Regions from separate parts of the Pseudoalteromonas sp. OANN1 genome, predicted to be linked through region 4. Evidence: predicted binding sites of a transcription regulator. Region 4 holds the regulator's gene; each other region holds the start of a gene.
The links. The regulator sigma-54, encoded in region 4, starts transcription at its own class of promoters, with help from an activator protein. The targets are predictions, from matches to a motif close to GTTGGCACGNNNNTNGNNT.
Positions count from the first base shown of each region.

Region 1 (5,651 bases), on a different contig from region 4:
AAAACAAAACTCTAGTATGCGCACGTCTGTCATGCTTGGTAACTTCAGAAGCGACCCCAAAACCCGCAACGAATTTTTACAGTTAGTGAAAGGATAAGCACGCTATGTCGAATGCCATTATTAAGGTGACGAATTTAAGGCTACGTACCTTTATTGGTTTTAATCCCGAGGAGCGGGAAAAAAAGCAAGATGTCGTGATCAATATTGAAATTCACTACCCAGCGGATACGGCATGTTTAGATCATGATAACGTGGCTCACGCGCTCAACTACAAAACAGTGACCAAAGCTGTCATCACACTGGTAGAAGAAGGGCATTTTTTGTTACTTGAGAAATTAGTGGCTGACATACTTGCTGAATGTCATCAACATCAAGACGTGACGTATGCAAAAGTCACCGTAGATAAACCGCACGCTTTACGGTTTGCTGACTCAGTGTCACTGACGCTCGATTGGTACAGAAGCTAAACTAAGAGATAAGACTCTGATATTCATTTCCTTGCCTTCTGGTGTTAAGAAATCACCTGTAAGGCAAGGTAAATCACCAGTGCATAACGAGCGCCTTTACCGAGCGCGACTAACACAAAAAACCACCCAAAAGAGGTCCGTAGAGATCCCGCTACCACGGTCAAAGGATCTCCGACTATGGGTAGCCAAGCAAATAGCAATGAAAACTTGCCGTAACGATTAAATAGTCCACAAGCCTTATCATATTGCTGTTGAGAAACCGGAAACCAGCGCTTATCCCGCCACTTAGCGATAAACCAGCCAAGATAATAGTTGACACAGCTACCAAGTAAATTACCCGTTGTCGCAGTCAGCCATAACCAAACTAATTCGCCTTGTTGTTTCACAACGAGCCCACTCAGCGCCAGTTCCGACGACGCAGGTAATAAGGTTGCGGCAATAAAAGCAAGCCCAAATAAAGAAAGGTAAATCATATCAACGGCTATAAGAAATTGGACTTTAAGAAATCATCTAAGTGGGGCAATATACTGAAATGTGCGCAAGACTTCAAAAACACTGACATGGAATCAAGGGATAGGCATGAAAACAACAATAAAAATGTTACTACTTAGCACCGTACTCGCCACCGGATTAAGCGGCTGCAAGGCCTCTAACGAAGCGCTACCACAAGCAGACGATGGCTATCAGACCTATATCTACACCGGCGACACCTTCAAACATTTGCAATTTACGGATATCAAAAACCAAGCTGTTAGGTTCGATGCTAATCACAAAAAGCTGGTGATTTTATTCGCGACGTGGTGCTCTGATTCGCAACGTTTATTGAGTGAACTAAAACAATCTGAATTACTCACCCAAGCCGAGTTAACCATCGTTGCCATTGGCCGAGAAGAAACTAACACTACACTTGAGCAGTTCAACGAAACCATGCAATTGCCCATCCATTTTGTTGCCGATCCCAATCGAGATATTTACAACACGTATGCCAATAAAGGCATTCCTAGAGTCATCTTGCTTGATGAACGCAACCAAGTGATGCAAACCCTCATCGGTGAGCAACCCAACACCTTATCAAAACTAAACTGGAATTAACGAGGTAACTATATGAATCCAGAAGTCGTCAGCATTCTCACGATGGCCAAAGTTATCCAAACCGCCGTTGCCCCTGTATTTTTAATTACGGGTATTGCTGCGACCTTAGGGGTACTATCAAACCGCTTAGCACGGATCACGGATAGGGCGCGTTTACTTGATCGCAAGATCAATACCACGCAAGATGAAGAGCTAAAAATGCACTTTAGCCGTGAAATGCGCGCACTATTAAAACGGTCTCGTTTTATTCACGTTGCATTTAGCATGAGTGTACTCAGTGCGTTGCTTGTCTGTGCAGTGGTTATGCTGCTGTTCATGTCACACTTGTACAGTATGCCATTGGGCATTACGTTATCGTCTTGTTTTATCGCCGCTATGGTGCTGCTTATTGGCGCGTTTGTCTCTTTGCTGGGAGAAATCTTTTTAGCCACCCGCAGTATGCGCAGGGGCATGATATTCAAAGACATCGAGAGTTGATTATTTAAAACTAGTTGCCTCCGTCACAGGGCACTTATCGCAATTGTTTGATTATATTTGTAATTTACATTGAAAATAGGGAAAAATATTAGGGGTTTACTATGAAGAAACTACTTACCGTCACACTATTTAGCTGTCTTGCAGCAACAGCGCAAGCTAACACCATGTTTGAATCGGCTGAAGATGCAATTGAATACCGCCAAGCGTCTTTCCAATTGATCCGTTTCCAGATTGGCAATATGGGCGACATGCTAAAAGGCAAAGTACCATTTGATGCTGAAGTATTTAAGCAACGTGCTCACAATGCTGCGCAATTATCGCAAATGCCTTGGGAAGCATTTATCGACGGTTCTGACAAAGGCAATACTGATGCCCTACCAGCCGTTTGGTCAAACAGAGCTGAGTTCGATGGTAAAGCCAAGCAATTTGCCGAGTATGCTCAAGCACTGGCTGTTGCAGCTGACTCTGGCGACAAAAAGCTGATTGCTTCTGCATTTAAAGATTGGGCAAAAGGCTGTAAAGACTGCCATAAATCTTTTAAAGATTAATACCAATCGCATAAAAACAAAACAGCCGCATATTTGCGGCTGCTTACTATCTGAATATCTCGTCACTCGCTTGGTTATCACCAACGACACAGTGACTCAGACATCGCACTGAGTAACCCACAGCCCTGCTTAATCACACAGCCAAATTGAATTACTGTCAGTGCTAGACTCGTAGATGACGTCTAGTGATCAATCATCAATATAGTCGAAATCATCATCGCCTAGATTTCTACGTAGGCGTTTTTGCTCTAAGTAGTCGTCTAGCTTTCTTTTGACTTTACGCTTTTGCTTATCATGTTGGTTACGACCCAACTTTTCAAATTCATCGTCTGCAAAATCATCATCAAGCGCATCGTAAGAGAATGTCTTACCCACAACTAACTCCAAAATAAAATAGTCATTAATAAAATGAGAGCCGTCTCTCAAGATCACTATTTAGCGCTAAATTGTCATTCTGAAAAGTGAGAGTTTCTTATCCTTACAATAAAAATTTTTTATTGCTTAATTCATTTTGACAAAAACAACTATATTTTAGTCAATTTCATCACTTTTAGAGCACATTAACTTTCAACAATAAAATACAATATATTGATTTTATTTGAGTTTATATTTGGCATTGTTCTTGTAACAATAATCATGCAACTGAGCCAATAAGGATCGACCATGAATAAAATTTTACTACTAACAGCAGCAACAATGATGACAACCACTGTCGCTGCACACGAAAAAAATAACATCACGTTTAGCGGTGACAATTGTGAAGTAGAATTTCAAAATGACGTTAGGATCACGCCTGATAACTTGGTGATCACAACAGCCAAAAACAAAACAGCTGAGATCAACAACCTTGGCGAACTGACACTCAATGGCGAGCGCATCGCACTTAATACACAGCAAAAAACGATGCTCACGCAATACGGTGATGAACTAAGAGGCCGCCTACCACAAGTGGCTGATATTGCTTTTGAAGGCATAAAACTAGCGGGCGTTGCCCTTAATGAAGTGGCGCAAACCTTTAATTTAACCAGTTTAGATAGCATCCATGCTGTGATCGATGACCTCGAAACAGAAGTGCAAAATACGTTTTATCAGCAAGGTGCGTTTGTGATGGGCAAGCAAACCTTTGATGAGTTTGGCCAAAATTTCGATAATCAGTTTGAAGAAAAAATCGAGACTGCAGTACAAGGTGCCATGATGCAATCGATAGGTAGCTTACTGGTTGCGATTGGCAACGAAATGTCAGATGCAAACGGTGATATGAGCAGCTTTGAACAGCGTATGGAAAACTTCGCAACACAAATCGAAACCAAAGTTGAACAACAGGCAGAATCTATTGAGAAAAAAGCAGACGCACTGTGTGGCGACTTTGAACAAATAGCGAAAAACGAAGCCATTGTCGCAAAGTCTATTCCCGCAATGTCAGAGTACCAACTGTTTAAATTTAAATAATCTGACGTTGGCATAACTTACTTTTAATTCAGGATACGTTATGCCAACCCTTTCCTTTGTGCATCAGCCAACTCCCCCAGCGTTTTAATCGCTTGCTCTACCGACGCATCCCACGGCAAACCATAACTGATACGTATACAATTTTGATACTTTTTGCTGGCACTAAATAACGTACCAGGCGTAATACTGATCCCGCACTCCAAGGCTTTTTGGAACAACAAGGCACCATCAACGTGCTTACCTAAGTCTAGCCACAGCACACAACCGCCTTGCGGGCGACTGACTCTTACCTCACTACCAAATGCAACATTCACCGCTTGGATCATACGATCTCGATTCTCAATTAACCGTTTACGGACCAACTTTAAATGGCGCTCGTAGCCTCCGGAGCTGAGAAAGTCCGCCAGAGCCCATTGATTCATTAAAGATGACGAACAACTCAACGCACGTTTTATGCGCTTTGCTTTTGCACTAAATTGACTGGCGACCATCCAACCCACTCGATAGCTGGGCGCTGCGGTTTTTGAAAATGACGCACATGTGATCACTAAGCCTTTTTGGCTAAATGCTTGTGCCGGTATGCCGCGCTGCTCGGTAAAATATAAATCACCATACACATCGTCCTCTATCAACACCACGTCACGTTGCTCTAATAGTGCCACCAACTGCGCACGTCTCGTATCTGGCATAAAGCTACCAAGCGGGTTACTAATACTGGTAGAAAACACACACGCTCGAATATCATGCTTTTCAAGTGCCCGTTCAAGGTCGCTCAGCCAAATGCCATCATCCGGGCAAACAGGTATTTCAATGGCCTTTAACCCTAAGTTTTCAGCCAGTTCAACAATGCCAAAATAACAGGGAGATTCAATCGCTATCACGTCTCCGGGCTTGGTTACCGCTTGTAACGCAATCGCCAATGCTTCTTGCGCGCCATTGGTGATCACCACTTCATCCATGTCTATTGCTAAGCCCATATCCAAATAACGCCGCACGATTTGCTTTTTTAAACTATCTAAACCGTCCATAGGGCCATAATTAATGAGTTCATTCCCTGCTTCTTTCATTGCGCGGCGCATAATTTTGGCAAGAACCTGCTCAGTACCAGCAATGGCGATGGGGTTAGCGATACCTAAGGGGATTGCATGCGGCTGATGGATCCCCTTATACACTTGTTCAATCAGCGCCTGCTTGTTAACCACTACAGGTTTGGCGGGCAATCGTGCACGCTTCGGAGAGTCGTTGTGCGAAGCTCTGTGGCATAAAAAGTAGCCGGATTTCTCTTTGGCAATGACTTTTCCTTGATCTTCAAGTGCTTGATAGGCCTGCTTTACCGTTGGGATACTGACATTTAAGTTTTGCGCCATAACACGCAATGAGGGAAGCTTTTCGCCCGGTAAAATGGACTCTTGTTCTGCCATCGACAAGATCATTTGGATCACCTGCTGATAGAGAAAGGCGGAATGTTGGCGTTGAATAACGGTACTCATAAGCAATAATCTGTATAGGTATAAATTAGTAAATTCTGTATATAGCTTATACAGAATAACAGCGTAAACTACATACTTCCACTGCTGTTTGAATCTAGAGCCGATCATGAAAAATCTATTTCTTTACG
Region 1 covers NZ_JAMXSE010000030.1:48,781-54,431, forward strand. Annotated here, with positions in the region: gene folE (GTP cyclohydrolase I FolE) at 1-97, shown strand, start outside; gene folX (dihydroneopterin triphosphate 2'-epimerase) at 105-467, shown strand; gene NH462_RS20265 (YqaA family protein) at 512-940, opposite strand; gene NH462_RS20270 (thioredoxin-like domain-containing protein) at 1,047-1,559, shown strand; gene NH462_RS20275 (DUF2721 domain-containing protein) at 1,572-2,036, shown strand; gene NH462_RS20280 (cytochrome c) at 2,138-2,584, shown strand; gene NH462_RS20285 (PA3496 family putative envelope integrity protein) at 2,774-2,959, opposite strand; gene NH462_RS20290 (DUF2884 family protein) at 3,248-4,033, shown strand; gene NH462_RS20295 (PLP-dependent aminotransferase family protein) at 4,072-5,631, opposite strand; gene NH462_RS20300 (DMT family transporter) at 5,630-5,651, shown strand, end outside.
Region 1: NH462_RS20290 (DUF2884 family protein) is a predicted target of sigma-54. The motif match lies at 3,194-3,212, and genes of this name have one in related genera.

Region 2 (5,651 bases), on a different contig from region 4:
GTCAATCGCCGTTGCAATATAGTACAGCGATGGCTCCGCCTTTTGATACTCAAGTGACAGTTCAAATTAGATGCAACGATACCCTCAGCTGGACTCAATACGTCCACGTACGTATCGATCACCTCTTCCCCATATTAGTTAGCGCAACCATGTTAGAAAAAGGCCGTGTTATTCAAGATGAAGATGTAAAAATAGAGTATCAGCCAAAACGTTTTCGCAGAGTTTCTTATGTTGAAGATAAGTCGATACTAATAGGTAGTCGCAGCAAACGTAATATAAGAGAAGGCCAAGCCTTTACTCAAGCCCATATCTGCATGGTCTGCAAAGGCGATACTGTGACGATTATTGCTAAATCAGGTGGACTCGTGATCAAAACTCAAGGAGAAGCGCAGCAAGATGGCAACCGTGGTGAACTGATTAATATTAAAAACTCTCGCTCTGGCAAAACCTTACGTGCTAGAGTAATAGAAGTGGAAACAGTAGAGGTGAATTTATAAAAAATTTGCTAAAGTAATACTATTAAACGCCGATAACAAGGCTGAGAGTATAATTTTATTGGGTCTACAATCATGGTTAATCAAGTTAACGGTCAGAATCAGTCTACATCCGTTGCTAATAATGTTAAGCAACAGAAAGCTGAATTGCAAAGAAATGATGCCAACAGCGCATCAGTTAAATCACCAGCTACACCAAAAGCAGCTGCGGATTCAGTCAGTCTGACTCCACAAGCGCAACAGCTGAAAACAGTCAACGAAAAAGCGCAGCAATCATCAGGCTTTGACGACAAGAAAGTCGAAGAATTGAAAAAAGCGATTGCAGAAGGCAAGTACCAAGTTGACGCGGAAAAACTCGCCAAAAACATAGCTGCATTTGAGTTCGAAATATATGGATGATTTGGTTCGGCTTTGCCACCACAAACTTTCTGAACAAATCTCAACGCTAGAAGCGATGACCCAGCTTCTGGCGCGTGAGCTTGACGAGCTTGCATCTCGGCGTGGCGACAACTTAAAAGAAATCGCTCGTGAAAAGCTAACTCTCATTTCAAAACTGCAAAAGCTCGACAATGAATTGTCAAAAACAGAGTCTCACGTCTTTGAACACAATGAAGTAGCCCCGCTCGTTACTAAAGTGCGAGCACTACTCAGTGAATGCCAAACCAAAAATGAAATCAATGCTAAAACTGCTCATCAGGCGAATGTAAGCACACGTGAATTAAAAGGGATCTTAATTGGCGCACCAACTTCGATTACATATGGTCAGGATGGTAGTGTTAAAAGTAGCGACAGTGAGTTAGTACGTAACCTAAAGGCGTAGCCACGCCAATCATATTTCAGTATTGAAGAACAACCGAAATGCAGCATATTAAGTAAGCGACATGTGATGAGTGCTTACTTAAAACTATAAGATATCTTCTTAATTTTCTGCGGCTTGACTTGAGTAATATACAAATCATAAACGCGTTTCATATCAAGCTCTAATTCCGTCGTGTAAGTATCACCAACAGCGTAACTTTTCAGCACCTTAGCCCCTCGAACGAGTCCATTTACTTGGCTCTTAAGGCCGTCGTTTTGCGCAACCGCCCCTTTTACCGTAATAGTAGATGTCAAATTCTGGCCATACAGTTGCTCGGCCAATTCACGATACGCTTCTAATTTTGAGACTTTAATAGCCATTAGCTGCTTCTCACCCGCAGTTTTACCCGGCTGAGCACTCAAAGGCGCGTACCCCACAGCACGTAAAACAGGAAAAGTTTCCGGTTGCACCGTTTCATATTCAATGTGCTTGTCAACGAGGCTTGAACAGCCACTGAGTCCCGCTAGCAAACAAACCATAACAACTGCACTGATAGAATTAGTGATACGCATTTCACTACACTCCGCTACAATTAATACCAATCAAAATTTAACGCTTCCCCAGCATCTTGGTCTTGCAAGGGTTGTTGTGGTTTCATCGAGTATTGGCAATAAATAAAATTAACTTTCATAAAATATGATTATGCACGAACCTTGCCAAAATTTGGCACAGGTATTGCTGAGTTAAAGGGTAGTTTTTGATCTGGGCATTTAAACATGAAAAAGCAATTCGCGACCAGTCTATCATTGTTGTGTATCACCTTAACTAATCCTGCTTATGCCGAATGGTTTGAAGTTACCGGCATGGCTGACGTTAAAAATGGCGATCATCAAAAAGCAAAAAGAAAGGCCGTAAATGACGCCATTACACAAGCATTGCTGTTTTCTGGCGCTTCGGTGAGTAGTGTACAAACCGTCACCGATGGTGTGCTCACCCAAGATCAACTTAAGATCCGCTCAAATGCTGAAATCCAGAGCGCCAACGTGATTGCTGAAGCAAAAGTCGGTGACTCATGGCAAGTAACATTGCATATCGATATTACCCCACAGAGTGCTCAGTGCCCAACGAGTGCTTACAATAAACAGGTTGCAGTCACACAAAGCCAGCTAAAAAATAAACATCAAGCAACTTTAGGTCAAATTTTTGACATAAATAAAGCCGTGAGCGAGCGCCTATATCAAACAATGACCGAACAAAAGTCGAGCTTAGAACCCGTTCCCTATTTTGCACAGACCATAGATGTTAGCCGCTTTTTCAGTCAGCGTTTTGATTATAATGAACAGCTAATCGAGACCATTACAGCAAATACCAACAGCCAATTTGTACTGCTGAGTCAAATTACTGATGTTGCTAGTGTCGATAAACTTAATAGTGACCTCGCATTTTGGCAAAGTGATAAATACTTAAGAAGCTTCAAGGTAGACTTTGCGCTGTTTGATGCACTTTCTCATGAAAGGGTGTGGCAAAAACAATATGCCACTCAAGGCGTGTGGCCGTTTAAGAAAACCAAATTAATTGATGTGTACAGTGAGCGCTTTTGGCAGACAGATTATGCTGATGAGATCCAAACCACGCTGACACAAATCGCAACTGATTTAAACGCAGCGGTCGCCTGCTTACCTACCAATGGCAAAATCCTACATATCGATGATGAACAAGTCGTTATTAATTTGGGCCGCATGCATGGCTTAGAGAATGGCCAGATCCTTAACGTAGCGCATAGCAATCCGCTGACTAATGTCGATGGTAAAGTGTTTATGCATCAAATTAAAACCATCAATAAACTGCAAGTTATCCAAGTGAATGCGCAAAACGCCATTGCGGTAAATATCAGCAATCGCCCACTTCACAATGTGCAAATTAACGATTTGGTTGAAATTCAAATAGAAAATGAAAATGAGTTTGAATTGTAAGGCAGAGCATTCCTGTAGCAAAAGGCAAGATTTTCGATGACTTTATACCCTCTGCATCATGCTTCCACCACCCATTTACTTTGGTCATTCCACGCAGAAATGAATACCAATGGCGTCCCCAGTAGGAATCGAACCTACATCTAAGCCTTAGGAGGGCCTTGTTTTATCCATTAAACTATGGGGACAATCTCTAAAGTCAGATAACAATCGCTTTTTTGACCTTCACTAGCGGGATCTGCGGTACTTAATACCAATGAAGTCGAGAGTTGTCGATTCTCTGTTGTACTGCATCTCAGTGACTTCGCTTTAGTATACTGATCTTAATGAACTTTTAAAGATTAATAGTCAATTTATTCGCGCTAATAAATGAGGTGGTTCAGTAGGTGAATACGCAGCAGTTAAGACCCACTACTGCGCTATCAGTTACTTCGCTTGAGGTGTGAATAAGAAGTAGGATAGTTCTTCGTTTAATAAAACCTAAACGGTATTTTCTTCTAAAAAACGCTATTTGAAGTACTACCTTGAAGCGGTTGCCTGATCATCAAGGATAAAATACGGGATAGTCACCACCGTGCTTGCGATCACTAAGTTAGTATTAAACTCTAACAACCTTGCGTTCACCTCCACGCCTCGTGGACGGTAAACCATAGTGCCTGTGAGCAAATGACTGGGAGATTGAGTGTTTTTCAAGCGACTTGCATTACGCGAAAAAGTCAAATCACCACTAGATGTCACTTCAATTTTCCCCAATGCTTTAAAGTCTAATGCTTGATAACCCAGCTTTTGCATTTGATGCATTAAAGACTCAGCCAATTGGTTTCCTAGCTGGTTTGTATCCCTTAATGATTCATTAAAGTTAACAAAACTAGCTACCGCTATCGACTCGGGCTTTTGCCCTAACACCGTATCTGACAGCTCCAACGCAATTTGATTGGCGTAGTTAGCAATTTCTTTGCGATGACGATAGCTAACGAAGCCAATATCTTGCGATATCGCCGCTTGTGAATCTTCATTACGCTCTTGCTCTTCCATCATGGCATATAATATTTCCATATCGGATTGCTGCGTTTCTGTAGATTCAGGAGTCGCCTGATTTGTCACTTCGCAACCACCGAGTAATGCGAGTGTCGTCGCGAATAGCACTACATTTTTCATCATCGCCTCCGAATTAGTTCGCACGCTCTATACGAATGCCATCGTATGCCGCACCATCTTGTAGGGCGTTAACTACGTTTTGCGGTAAAAACCCTTGAGCAGAACCCACGACACTTTTACTTCTAAGCCCAACCACTCTGGCATTAACCATAACTCCGCCCTGATGATTCACCAAAGTACCACCTAGCACGTACAAAAAAGGGTGGTCGTCAGATAGCTCTAAAAAGTCACGACTAAAAATAAAATCGCCTTCAGGTGTCACCCGGATATAGTCTGTTGTTTTAAAGTCCACAACAGGGATCCCAAATGCATGAAGCTCATGGATAAAGCTTTCAGCCAACTGGTTACCCAGCAAGGAACCTTTATCAAATTCTTTATCTAAAAATACAAAGCTTGTCACTGCTACCGGTGTTTTCTCATTCACGTGTTTCAAGTTTGCAACCATGTCTTGCATTATAGACTGGACATAGTGAGTGACATTTTTACCAGCCATTTGCTGAGAAACAGAAAATTGCTTCATACCGTTTGGGTTACTTTGATACATCGAAGATTTTTCAAAGCCATTACGCACGGGCTCAGCCTGAGCATTATCCACCGCAAAAAAGTGACTCTGAGCACAGCCAACCATCAATGAAAGCGGCAAAACCAAACTTAATACTTTTTTCATTACTTTCATCTCCACTAATATTGGCTTCGTATAATCTGACCGTCACGATTTGTGACACGCTCCGTACCCCACATCACAGCTTTAGGTATGCTGATTGATGCGGCTGAGACGGCTCGATTATGTAACGTATCAACCAGCCGCGCATTGACCAAATAGGTATCTCGACTTTCTACGATTGTCCCAACCACCACGAGGTCAATTTTCTGGCGCTGATTCAGCACATTCAATTCTCGACTTAACATACTATCGGCAGAACTTTGTAAAGATAAAGCGTTTCTGAGTCGATATTCCACGACATCTGCCCCCATTTGACTTAAATGGGTCATGAGGGATTCTTGCAAGGCCACGCTCAAGCCTGAACCTTGCCCAGCAACGGTATCATCCAGCTGATTAGCCTTAAAAAAACTCGTCACAGCAAGCGTTGAATTCGGCTTGAACGGCCGTACATACTGCCCAAGTTCCGCGGCTAACTGAGCGCCAAACCCATCTAAGTCAGGTAAGATTTCTTGCTGCTGGGTCGCTTCTCTTTTGCCGACCTGTTGGCTGTTTGTACACCCCGCCAA
Region 2 covers NZ_JAMXSE010000006.1:152,768-158,418, reverse strand. Annotated here, with positions in the region: gene flgA (flagellar basal body P-ring formation chaperone FlgA) at 1-497, shown strand, start outside; gene flgM (flagellar biosynthesis anti-sigma factor FlgM) at 570-893, shown strand; gene NH462_RS07695 (flagellar protein FlgN) at 886-1,314, shown strand; gene NH462_RS07690 (flagellar biosynthesis protein FlgP) at 1,389-1,865, opposite strand; gene NH462_RS07685 (flagellar assembly protein T N-terminal domain-containing protein) at 2,070-3,266, shown strand; tRNA gene NH462_RS07680 (tRNA-Arg) at 3,377-3,451, opposite strand; gene NH462_RS07675 (FlgO family outer membrane protein) at 3,783-4,424, opposite strand; gene NH462_RS07670 (FlgO family outer membrane protein) at 4,435-5,088, opposite strand; gene NH462_RS07665 (FlgO family outer membrane protein) at 5,103-5,651, opposite strand, start outside.
Region 2: NH462_RS07685 (flagellar assembly protein T N-terminal domain-containing protein) is a predicted target of sigma-54. The motif match lies at 2,016-2,034, and genes of this name have one in related genera.

Region 3 (5,651 bases), on a different contig from region 4:
AGCTGTGGTCTAGCCAGGTTAGTTGAAGGCGTAAGACTTGCTAATATTTACCCAAAGGCCCAGCTGTATGTTTCTGGTTACGGCTATGGCCATGCAACAAGCGCGGGACTCATGGCAAGAACCGCACAGAGCCTAGGTATTTCAGCTACACGTATTAAGCAAAATCCCAATGCCAAAGACACCGCGGACGAAGCAAAAATGCTAGCGCCTTTACTAGTCGATTATGAGGTCGCATTGGTCACATCAGCATCGCACATACAACGCGCAAAAAACCTATTTGAAGCACAAGGCATAGAAGTGATCGCTGCACCGACGGAGTTTTATAACTTCAAGCAATACCCACTGAGCAGACAATTTATTCCGAACCATAAGGCCTTAGAAGTAGTCACTCGGATTTGGCATGAACAGCTTGGTAGTATGTGGATCACGATCCGTCGTGTTATTGACCCTGAGGCACTTTAAGCGCCGAAAAAGACACCAAAATCAGGCTAAAGTTCGACAAATTAGCGCTGAAAAACGTAAAAAATTGAAAATTTGCGCAAATATGGGTATAAATAGAGTTTAATCTTAACCCGCGTATCCGCGTACAACACGACTAGGATCTACGATGAGTAAACTAGATAAAACTGAAGTACTAAGCGCTTTCGAAGCTGCGTACGAAGCTGCACATGGCAAAAAGCCTGAGATCACTGCAAAGCCAGGTTGGTATAGCATCGATGGTGGCAAAAACATGCGTCTTGCTGAGGTAGCCGAATTAACAGAAGAGCTAACTTCAGGGTCAGCTGTAGCAAGTGAGAAAACGCAGGCGCCTGCCAAAAAAGCGAAAACGACTAAGAAAGCGCCTAAGGCTGCAGCTGTAAAATCAGCGAGCTTTACTATCGTTACAGAAAACGAAGAAGGCTTCAAAGCGGAAGAACAGTGGATTGCTGAACTAGCAGCAAAAGATCACGACTGCCGCTTACCTCGTGGTGTTGTGTAATATCAGTTGGTGTAACAACAACTCCATAAATAAAAAAACCTCGCAATGACGAGGTTTTTTTATTTCTTTAATTCTAGGGCCTGTTGATCTTTACTGTTTGATTTAAACAGGCTCGGCCCTAATATTACTAAACTTTAAATACTAGTACTTGGCTGTTTAGCTGCTCGGCTAACGCTTCTAAGTCATTACTTACATCGGCATTACTCTGTGCATTTCGGGTAATTTCAGAAATACTGCTACTGAAATCATTAATATTTTCGCTGATTTCCGCAACCACCGTTGTTTGTTCTTCTGTCGCCGTTGAAACCTGAATATTCATACCAACGATTTCATCCACCGCCTTATCAATATCGGTCATTATTTGAGCTGATTCATTAGCCCTATCTACCCCCGCAGCTGCGCTTGATTGCGCGTTCTCCATTGATGATACTGCGTTTTGTGCCATGCCCTGTAACTTGCTGATCATATCTCGGATAGATTCTGTGGCTTTTTGCGTATTATGTGCCAATTGCCTGACTTCGTCGGCAACAACCGCAAAACCTCGGCCAGACTCCCCTGCTCTCGCAGCTTCTATTGCAGCGTTTAATGCCAGAAGATTTGTTTGTTCAGCCACACCTTGGATCATTAAAACAACCTGGTTGATTTCATTAGACTGATCGTTCAACGCTTTAATTAACTGCGCATTATCTCCTACTTCACTAGCAAGGCGCTCAATGGCCTGAATATTTTGCGAAATAACATCCATCCCTTGTTTCGCAAGCTTGCCGGACATCTCAGCTTTGTTCGCGGTATTCATCGCATTATGCGCCACTTCTTGTATCGCACTACTCATTTCTGTTGCTGCGGTTGCAATCATCACTGTTTGCTGCTCTTGCTCTTGCGAAGTGCCCGCAATCGACTGACTGATACCATTCAACTCGTTCGAGGTCGTAGAAAGGCTATTCACGATTGTGACTAGATTGGTAACTAGCTCATGTAAGCTAGACACCATGGTATTGAAGTCATTCCCTATCTGACTTAACTCATCTTGCCCCTCAACTACCACTCTTTGTGTTAAATCTGCATCTCTTGCAATATTACCAATACGCATACGTAAGCGGCTAAGCGGTTCATTAATTGACCTAAATATCAACATGCCAATTAGCACCATTACTACCACAATAACAACGGAAGAGATAATCATCGCCGCTTTTGTCGCACTGGCTTCTGAGCGACCGACGTTCCGAAGCGCACTCGCTTCAGTAAGCTGCAATTCAATTAGGGCACTGTAGCTTTCGCTAAGCGGATCGAAGGCCGCATAGAGGTCATGTACAAATTTATCGTAAGGAATTTCTTCAAAGGTATTTGCGTTAACTCGGTTAATATAATTAGACAGCAGTTGTTTGACACTTAATTCTGCTTTTTCAACTTGCTTTACTAAGCTTCGCTCTTCGCTCGTAAGGTCCGTGGACAAATAGCTATTCCACTCTTTTTCAGCGATATTCTTAGCTTCTTCGATTTGCTTTAACGCAGCACCATTGGATAGTTGATGGCCTCGTAACTTGTGAAACGTATCCACAATAACCACCGCGTAGTTATCTGACACCACTTTTATTTGTCTAAGCGGTACAACTCTGTCGTCATAAATACGGTCAATGTAATTGATAAGGTTTGATAATGTTCCGATTGTGAAGATGGTTGCAAGAATAAAAAACACAGCAGGTATGCCTGAAAGCGACAACAATCTGCTTTTAACTGAAACCCTATTTAGCATAATCTGATTTTTATTGAGTAAACATAGAAATAAAGTATTACTCAAAGTTCGTAGATTACAATATTAATTGCAGATTAAGCAGCGTGATTTTGATGTGCATCATATTTATTTACTGTGTCCCCCCTTTTTAGGGTATTGATTTTTAAACTTATTACAAAAAAGAGGAGAAGCTTTATCGGCTTCTCCTCTTACATTCCACGTCGAAATTGTTTTTGCTTAACACTCTTCGTTTTCTGCGTTCAGGTTCTCTTTTACATCTTCACAGGCATCTTCTACACTGTTTTCCACTTCCTGCACCGTTTCATCGAAACGCTCACCCGCATCTTCCGCTGGGCCTTCACTACAACCAAAAAGTGCTAAAATTGAAACAAAACCAAATGCTTTAGCTAATGTAATTGCTGATTTCATAATCTATCTCCTAAAACCGTTTTAGAACGTTAAATCCCTTTTATCTGGGAGCGCGTGCTTTACCAAAAATAAACGAAATAATCATAAAGGCGATAAACACAAAGAATAGAATTTTCGCCATACCTGCCGCAGCGCCCGCGATTCCGGTGAAACCTAACACGGCTGCGACAAGTGCTAGGAATAAAAACATTACAGCCCAACTCAACATAACATTCTCCTTAGGCAGTTAGCTCTTGCAACTGCTTCATTTGATCGTGACAAGCTTGCATTCTGGTTTGAATTTGCAGTAATACACTCTTGCATTTAGGTGGAAGATCTTTACTTAGCGATTTATCAAGCTTGCTCAACACTTTATCTTCCACTTCTTCTAGCTGAGAAATATAGGTGTGCTCTTTGTCGGTGCTCACCATACCAACCAACTTGGTGTACGATTCACGAATATCGATGCTAAGCGCTGAATCAGTCTCGATTTCACCCTCGTCAATAAGAACAAATGGTTGTAGATCCGAGATTGCTTGCGCTTTATCTACAATCATTTGGTCAAATACGCGGTTTAATTCGATATTATCTAGCTTCTTTTTAGCTTCGGTGTAAAAATCAACACCACCATTTAATACTTTAATGAGCTCTTTTACCGGCTCCATGTCGTAATTTGAATCTGCCATAAATAACTCCTTTCGTTGCAATATTTAATAAGTGCATTTTGCAAATATTATTTTCTGTCCCTTTCGTCAATGCAGATTAAATGCCAAATTATAAACCTTTATTTTACAAGGGTTTTTAATATAAGCACTTTCAGACCGGTGAAAATATTACAAACTAGATGTAAATTATTCCTGTGATAATTGCGCACTTAAGGTCGTGCTGCCTTTGGCATTGAAGTCCATCGTCCTAATAGGGAAAGGAATTAAGATATCGTTATCGGCTAAAACACGGTTAATTGTACAAATTGCTTGGTGCCTGACCACCATAAAGCCGGGATCAGCTGGGTAGTCTATCCAAAACCACACGAGTAGATTGATAGAACTATCACCAAAAGACTCAGCATAGACATCCGTTTCTTTTTGGTTTACTACGAAATCAAGCTTGTTAATTGCCTCAACAATCACCTCTCGGGCTTGTTCTGGGTCATCCGCATAAGAGATACCAACTGGTACTTCTATTCTTCGCTTACCAAGCTTAGTGTAGTTTTGTAACTCATTCTTAAAGAGAATTTTGTTGGGAATATAAGACAGCTGGCCGTAAAAGTTTTCTACTAAGGTATTTCTCAAATTGATTTTACTTACCGTGCCAAAGCAATCCTTGGTTCTGATAATGTCACCGACCATAAAGGGCTTTCTGACTCCCATCACAAATCCAGCGATGAGGTTCTCGGTCATATCTTGGAATGCAAAGCCAATAGCAAGGCCAATGATCCCCGCCCCAGCCAACAGTGACATTACGGCACCTGATAGTTTTACTATATCTAAAGCGAAGAAAATCCCAATGGTAATAATAGAGACTTTAAATATGGAACTAATAAGAGAAGCAACTTGTTCTGTCTTTATTGCTTTTTTAATCGCTTTAGAAAACCAGATTGTTGATATTTTAGCCAGCACTGTAAAGAATATTAGTATCATTAAGGCTAGGATCATATTCGGTAGTAACTGCACACCGGATTCAAGCCAAGAGATTAACTTATCATTAATTAACGTCCAAAATTTTTCTAAATTCATAATTACTCATTCCTATATAAGTACGCGACAAAGATAGAATGCAGTAATCATTCCTACTGATATTAATTAGCCGTTCATGAAAAAGGTAATTATTACAAAGTAATGTACACATTTTCTCGGTAAATTCTTCCTTAAAACTTACCAACAAAATAAAAACACATAAAATTCAATAATTTACAACATGGCACAACAGCTGCAATAGGTAATTCGACTACGAAATTAAAGGAGTTTAATTATGAAAAAGACATTAATTGCAACTGTACTTGTATCTTCACTTACTACTGCTTCAGCGTTCGCTGCTGATAATTCTTGGGAAAAAGAAGCAAGCGATGCTTGGATAGACGGTAAAGCAGAAGCGACGCTACTTTTCAACGGTGAGCTGAACAACTTTGACATTAACACAGATGTAAAAAATGGCGTTGTAGTGCTAACTGGTAAAGTTGAACACTCAGTAGACAAAAAGCTAGCTGAAGAACTGGTACTAGGTATCGACGGCGTAAAAGAAGTGAAAAACGACCTGACTATCGTGGATATGTCCGATGAACGCAAAAAAGAGCGTAACTACGAAAGCGATAGCGGCTTTACTGACGCAAAAATCGCAACAGTAATTAAGTCTCGCTACCTGTTTGACACAGATGTAGATGGTACTGACATCGATGTTGATGTGGAAGGTTTAGTCGTAACACTAAACGGTCATGTTGGCAGCGAAGCAGAGCGTAAACTTGCTGTGCAAATCGCAAAAAACGCCAATGACGTTAAAGATGTAAAAGATAACCTTCGCGTTACTAAAAAATCA
Region 3 covers NZ_JAMXSE010000001.1:350,896-356,546, forward strand. Annotated here, with positions in the region: gene NH462_RS01660 (ElyC/SanA/YdcF family protein) at 1-462, shown strand, start outside; gene NH462_RS01665 (hypothetical protein) at 608-979, shown strand; gene NH462_RS01670 (methyl-accepting chemotaxis protein) at 1,107-2,732, opposite strand; gene NH462_RS01675 (hypothetical protein) at 2,949-3,140, opposite strand; gene NH462_RS01680 (DUF1328 domain-containing protein) at 3,181-3,348, opposite strand; gene NH462_RS01685 (PA2169 family four-helix-bundle protein) at 3,359-3,805, opposite strand; gene NH462_RS01690 (mechanosensitive ion channel family protein) at 3,971-4,855, opposite strand; gene NH462_RS01695 (BON domain-containing protein) at 5,091-5,651, shown strand, end outside.
Region 3: NH462_RS01685 (PA2169 family four-helix-bundle protein) is a predicted target of sigma-54. The motif match lies at 3,875-3,893, and genes of this name have one in related genera.

Region 4 (5,651 bases):
TGATGGGCGATGCACTCGCGGTTGCGCTACTTGAAGCCAGAGGCTTTACGGCTGATGATTTTGCACTTTCCCATCCAGGTGGTAGTTTAGGAAGACGTCTACTACTAACCGTTGCTGATGTCATGCATCAAGGGGATGCAATCCCTATGGTTAAAAGTCATTGCACAGTTAAAGAAGCTTTATTTGAAATGTCAGCTAAAAGTTTAGGTATGACGGCAATCGTAGATGAAAGCTCGCAATTGCAAGGTATTTTTACCGATGGCGACTTGCGCCGTATTATCGAACAAAAGATCGATATTCACACCACCCCAATCACGCAAGTTATGACGGCTAAAAGTACGACGGCACGCGCCGATATGCTCGCAGCAGAGGTACTCAATATCATGGAAACCAAACGAATTAATGGCTTGATTGTGGTAAACAAAAACAACATACCGGTTGGCGCCTTGAATACGCAAGATTTACTTAGAGCGGGGGTGCTGTAATGCAATTTGAAGATTTATATCAGACGATTTCAACTGAAGCTTGGGAAAAAGCAAAACAAATCAAATTATTGATTTGCGATATTGATGGCGTATTCTCAGATGGACGTATATACCTTGGTAACAATGGTGAAGAACTGAAAGCATTTAATACCAAAGACGGGTTTGGTATTAAAGCCTTGATTGATAGTGGTATCGAAGTCGCCGTTATCACAGGTAGACATTCACAAATAGTTCAGCAACGCATGACTAGTTTAAATGTAACTTATATTTACCAAGGCCAAGAAAACAAGTTAGTGGCATATGATGAATTGAAGACTAAGCTCAACCTTAGTGATGACGAAATTGCATATATTGGTGATGATGGTCCAGACCTACCCGTAATGGAACAGGTCGGTTTTGCCGTTGCCGTCAATGATGCACATCCTCTTGTCAAACGTATCGCCCACTACACCACTTTGATGCCTGGTGGTTTTGGTGCTGTGAGAGAACTGACTGATCTTCTAATGCTCAGCCAAAATCACTTATTGACTTCCAAAGGATCAAGTACATGACCGTATTGCGTGTCATCTTACTCATTGTTTTCGCTTCAATAATGGTATGGATGTGGTCGCCCATGTTTAATCCATCAGAGGTGGACTCAGCAAAAGAAGATGAACCGTTAGCTAAGCCCGATTATGTTGCAACCACACTTCAGCAAACGACCTATAGTGAAAATGGCTTATTAAACTATCAGGTAACTGCTGATAAGATGGAGTTGTATCAAGATCTTGGCTTTAGTCACTTTGAAAAGCCCATTTTCACCTTATATAACGGTGAGCAAAATTGGCAAATAAGTGCATTAGAAGCAACACTATACGAAAATAATACCTTGATATTAGAGGGCAATGTGCTGGCAAAGAATTTAACGCCTAACGCCATGATCACCGATATCAATGCCGATAATGTAAGAGTTGAAATTAAGCAAAAATTGATGAAGTCGGAACACCCTGTCGTTATCACGGGTCCTAGTCTTAGGATCACGGGTAAAGGACTGCATGCGGATCTACAAAAGCAAGTGATCGAACTCATCAACCACACAAAGACAATTTATTATGACCAGTAAAATCATTAACAAACTAGTTTTCATCGGCTTGCTTGCAAGTTCTACTCTAGTAATTGCTGCAGAACAAAATGAAGTCATTATTGATGCTGGCCGTCAGCAAGCTCAACTGCAAAGCAACATCGGTATTTTTGAACAGAATGTTGTTATTATTCATGGCAACAGAAAAATAAATGCCGATCGCCTAGAAGTCCATCGCCGCGCGGAGCTTGGTACTAACAAGCAACTGCTTGTTGCAACTGGCAGCCCAGCTATTTTCAGCGAACGTCAACCTGATGGTAATTTGCTAGAAGCCAAAGCAAACGAAATTCGCTACGACGTTGCGAAAGGCACCTTAGTCATTTCTGGCGATGCGGAAATCAATCAAACTGGGCAAAAAATCAATGCTCAGGTCATCACCTATGACATTGAAAAGCAACTGATCAGTGCTGAGCGCTCAGACCAAGAAGATTCCCGTGTAAGAACCATCCTTGTTCCTGTTGATGACAAAAAAGACGCAAAAGATAAAAAAGCGCAGGAAGAAGGTAACAATTAATGAGCGAGCTCAAAGCAACTGGTCTAGCAAAGAGTTATAAAGGCCGCCAGGTCGTCAAAAATGTTGGCTTAAGTGTTCAAGCTGGCAGCATTGTAGGCTTATTGGGCCCGAATGGCGCAGGTAAAACCACGACCTTTTATATGATTGTAGGGTTAGTACCAAGCGACAAAGGTTTTATTCAGATTGATGACGAAGATATCACTTTGCTACCAATGCACAGCCGCGCGCGACTTGGTATTGGTTATCTACCGCAAGAGTCTTCGATCTTTAGAAAACTCACGGTCTATCAAAATTTGATGGCGATTTTAGAAACTCGAAAAGACTTATCTAAAGTTGAAAGAGAAGCTGAACTAAACGAGTTACTGGATGAGTTTAATATCCAACACATTCGCGACTCACAGGGCATGGCATTGTCGGGAGGCGAAAGAAGACGCGTAGAAATTGCTCGCGCTTTAGCCGCTAACCCTAAGTTTATCCTGTTAGATGAACCTTTTGCTGGTGTTGATCCTATTTCGGTGTTAGATATAAAGACAATCATAGAGCACCTAAAAAACCGCGGTATCGGTGTGCTAATCACCGATCATAACGTTAGAGAAACACTGGACGTATGTGAAAAAGCCTACATCGTTTCACATGGTGAGTTAATCGCTGCAGGCACGCCAGAACATGTTTTGGCAGATCAAACCGTAAGAGATGTCTACCTAGGCGAACAATTCAAGCTATAGTTAAGACGTAGTATTAATAACTGTTAAAAAGGATTGTTAGAGATACATGAGGCAATCATTACAGCTGCGCATGGGGCAGCAACTTACAATGACTCCACAACTGCAACAAGCCATTCGCTTGCTGCAGCTTAGTACATTGGATCTGCAACAAGAAATACAAGAAGCATTAGACAGCAATCCATTGTTGGAAGTGGAAGAAGGTGATAATACTGACGGCGAAAACACTGACCAACACAGTCAAGAAAAGAGCAGTGCTGACGACAATCAAGATTCAAGCGATGAAGTGCAGGTTAGTGACTATGAGATAGACTCAGATACAGCCATGAGCAAAGACACGGTGAGCGATGACCTCGCCATGGATGTCACTTGGGACGAGTATATGAGTGCAGCGCCCGCTGCAAGCTCAGGCCCACTTCCCGATGACGATAATGTTTATCAAGGGGAAACCTCTGAATCTCTCCACGACTATCTCATGTGGCAACTTGAGCTGACACCATTTAGTCCAACAGATAGAGCGATTGCGATTGCGATTATTGAAGCGGTCGACCTGTCAGGCATTTTAACACTGTCTTGCGAAGACATTTTAGAAAGCATTAATGATGAGAGTAGCGAAGAGCCTATTGAGCTGGATGAAGTCGAAGCCGTGCTCAAACGTATTCAGCTTTTCGATCCTGTCGGTATCGCAGCGCGTAGTTTACAAGAATGCTTGTGTATTCAGCTAAATCAATTCGCCCCAGATACGCCATGGATTGCCGAAACGAAAATGATCCTGACAGAGCATATCGACTTGCTTGCCAGCCGTGACTATCGAACTTTGACTAAGAAAACACGCCTTAAAGAAGCCGATCTCAAAGAGGTCATGACGTTAATTCATAGTCTTAACCCAAAACCAGCGGCAAGCATTATTCATGAAGAGCCTGAATATGTGATCCCTGACGTATCGGTGAAAAAAGTAAAAGGTCGTTGGGTCGTAGAGCTAAATCCTGATGCTATGCCTAAAATAAAAGTAAACGACCATTATGCTGCGATGTCTAGAACAGCGAAATCCAGTACAGATAGTCAGTTTATTCGCTCACATTTACAAGAAGCGAAGTGGTTTATTAAAAGCTTAGAAAGCCGAAATGATACTTTATTAAAAGTTACCAATTGCATTGTGCAACAACAACAGGCATTCTTTGAACATGGCCCCGAAGCAATGCGCCCTATGGTGCTAAATGATGTTGCTGAAATGGTTGAGATGCATGAGTCCACAATTTCCCGTGTGACAACACAAAAATACATGCATACACCTCGGGGAATATTTGAGCTGAAGTACTTCTTCTCTAGCCATGTAAGTACAGAAAATGGAGGTGAGTGCTCTTCTACAGCAATTAGAGCACTTATCAAAAAGCTGATAGCTGCAGAAAATACCGCGAAACCATTGAGTGACAGCAAAATTGCAGATATCTTAGCTGAGCAAGGAATTAAGGTAGCGAGACGTACGATTGCAAAATATCGTGAATCCCTAGCCATTCCACCGTCAAATCAGCGTAAAAGCTTGATATAAGACGTAAAAACCAAGAAGGAAAAATGCTTATGCAACTAAATCTAACTGGTCGCCATGTAGAAATTACTGACTCATTAAGAGACTATGTCACCAACAAGTTTGCGAAGCTAGAAAGGCACTTTGATCATATCAATAACGTGCATGTGATCCTTGATGTCGAGAAGCTAGTACAAAAAGCAGAAGCAACATTACACGTAAACGGCGGCGAGCTATTTGCATCAACAGAGCATCAAGATATGTATGCCGCAATTGATGGCCTTATCGACAAGCTAGATCGTCAAGTTATTAAACACAAAGAGAAGCTCACTCGACACTAAGATGAAATTAAGTGAATTGGTGAACAAGGACTGCAGTAAAGCTGCGGTCCTTTTTAATAGCAAAAAACGTATTTTAGAATACATCAGCGAACTGGCTCATAGCCAAATTCCAAATACCAGTCAGCATGCTATCTTAGACGCTTTAATGGCGCGAGAGAAATTAGGCAGCACAGGGATCGGTAAAGGTATTGCCATTCCTCATGGTAGACTTGAAGGTTTGGATAAAATCCTTGCAATGGTGCTTGTTAGCGAGCAAGGGATCCAGTTTGAAGCCATAGATAAGCAGCCTGTCGATATTTTTGTCGCGTTCATCGTACCCGAAGGTGATAATCAACAGCACCTGAAGACCTTAGCGGCGATTGCTGATACACTCAGAGACAAGTCTTTTTGCAAAATGCTTAGGCAAGCAAAAAGTGATGACGAGTTATATGCAGTGATCCAAGGTGAACTTGATGAGTGATGAAGAAAAAGGACTCGAGCTTATCATTATCAGTGGCCGCTCAGGCTCTGGTAAATCTGTAGCGCTTCGAGTATTGGAAGACTTAGGCTACTATTGTGTAGATAACATTCCAGTCAATTTACTGCCGTCTTTAGTCCGCAGCGTTTCCGACAATTATAATAAAATTGCAGTCAGTATTGATGTTAGAAACTTGCCTAAAGAACAGGACGAGTTTAATGACATTCTTGAATACTTGCCTGGTTTCGCCAAACCTACCCTGTTTTATTTAGACAGTGACGATCAAACCCTGATAAAACGCTTCTCAGAAACACGCCGTTTGCACCCTCTTTCACTACATAATCTTCCATTAGATGTTGCGATAAAGAAAGAACGGGAATTGTTAGACGTGTTGATCACACGCGCTGATTTTCTCATTGATACTACAGGCCTGAGCGTTCATCAACTTGCGGAAGATATCCGCGAAAAAATCTTAGGTAAGAAAGAC
Region 4 covers NZ_JAMXSE010000007.1:162,048-167,698, forward strand. Annotated here, with positions in the region: gene NH462_RS08555 (KpsF/GutQ family sugar-phosphate isomerase) at 1-485, shown strand, start outside; gene kdsC (3-deoxy-manno-octulosonate-8-phosphatase KdsC) at 485-1,036, shown strand; gene lptC (LPS export ABC transporter periplasmic protein LptC) at 1,033-1,587, shown strand; gene lptA (lipopolysaccharide transport periplasmic protein LptA) at 1,577-2,119, shown strand; gene lptB (LPS export ABC transporter ATP-binding protein) at 2,119-2,844, shown strand; gene NH462_RS08580 (RNA polymerase factor sigma-54) at 2,891-4,390, shown strand; gene hpf (ribosome hibernation promoting factor) at 4,420-4,707, shown strand; gene ptsN (PTS IIA-like nitrogen regulatory protein PtsN) at 4,709-5,167, shown strand; gene rapZ (RNase adapter RapZ) at 5,160-5,651, shown strand, end outside.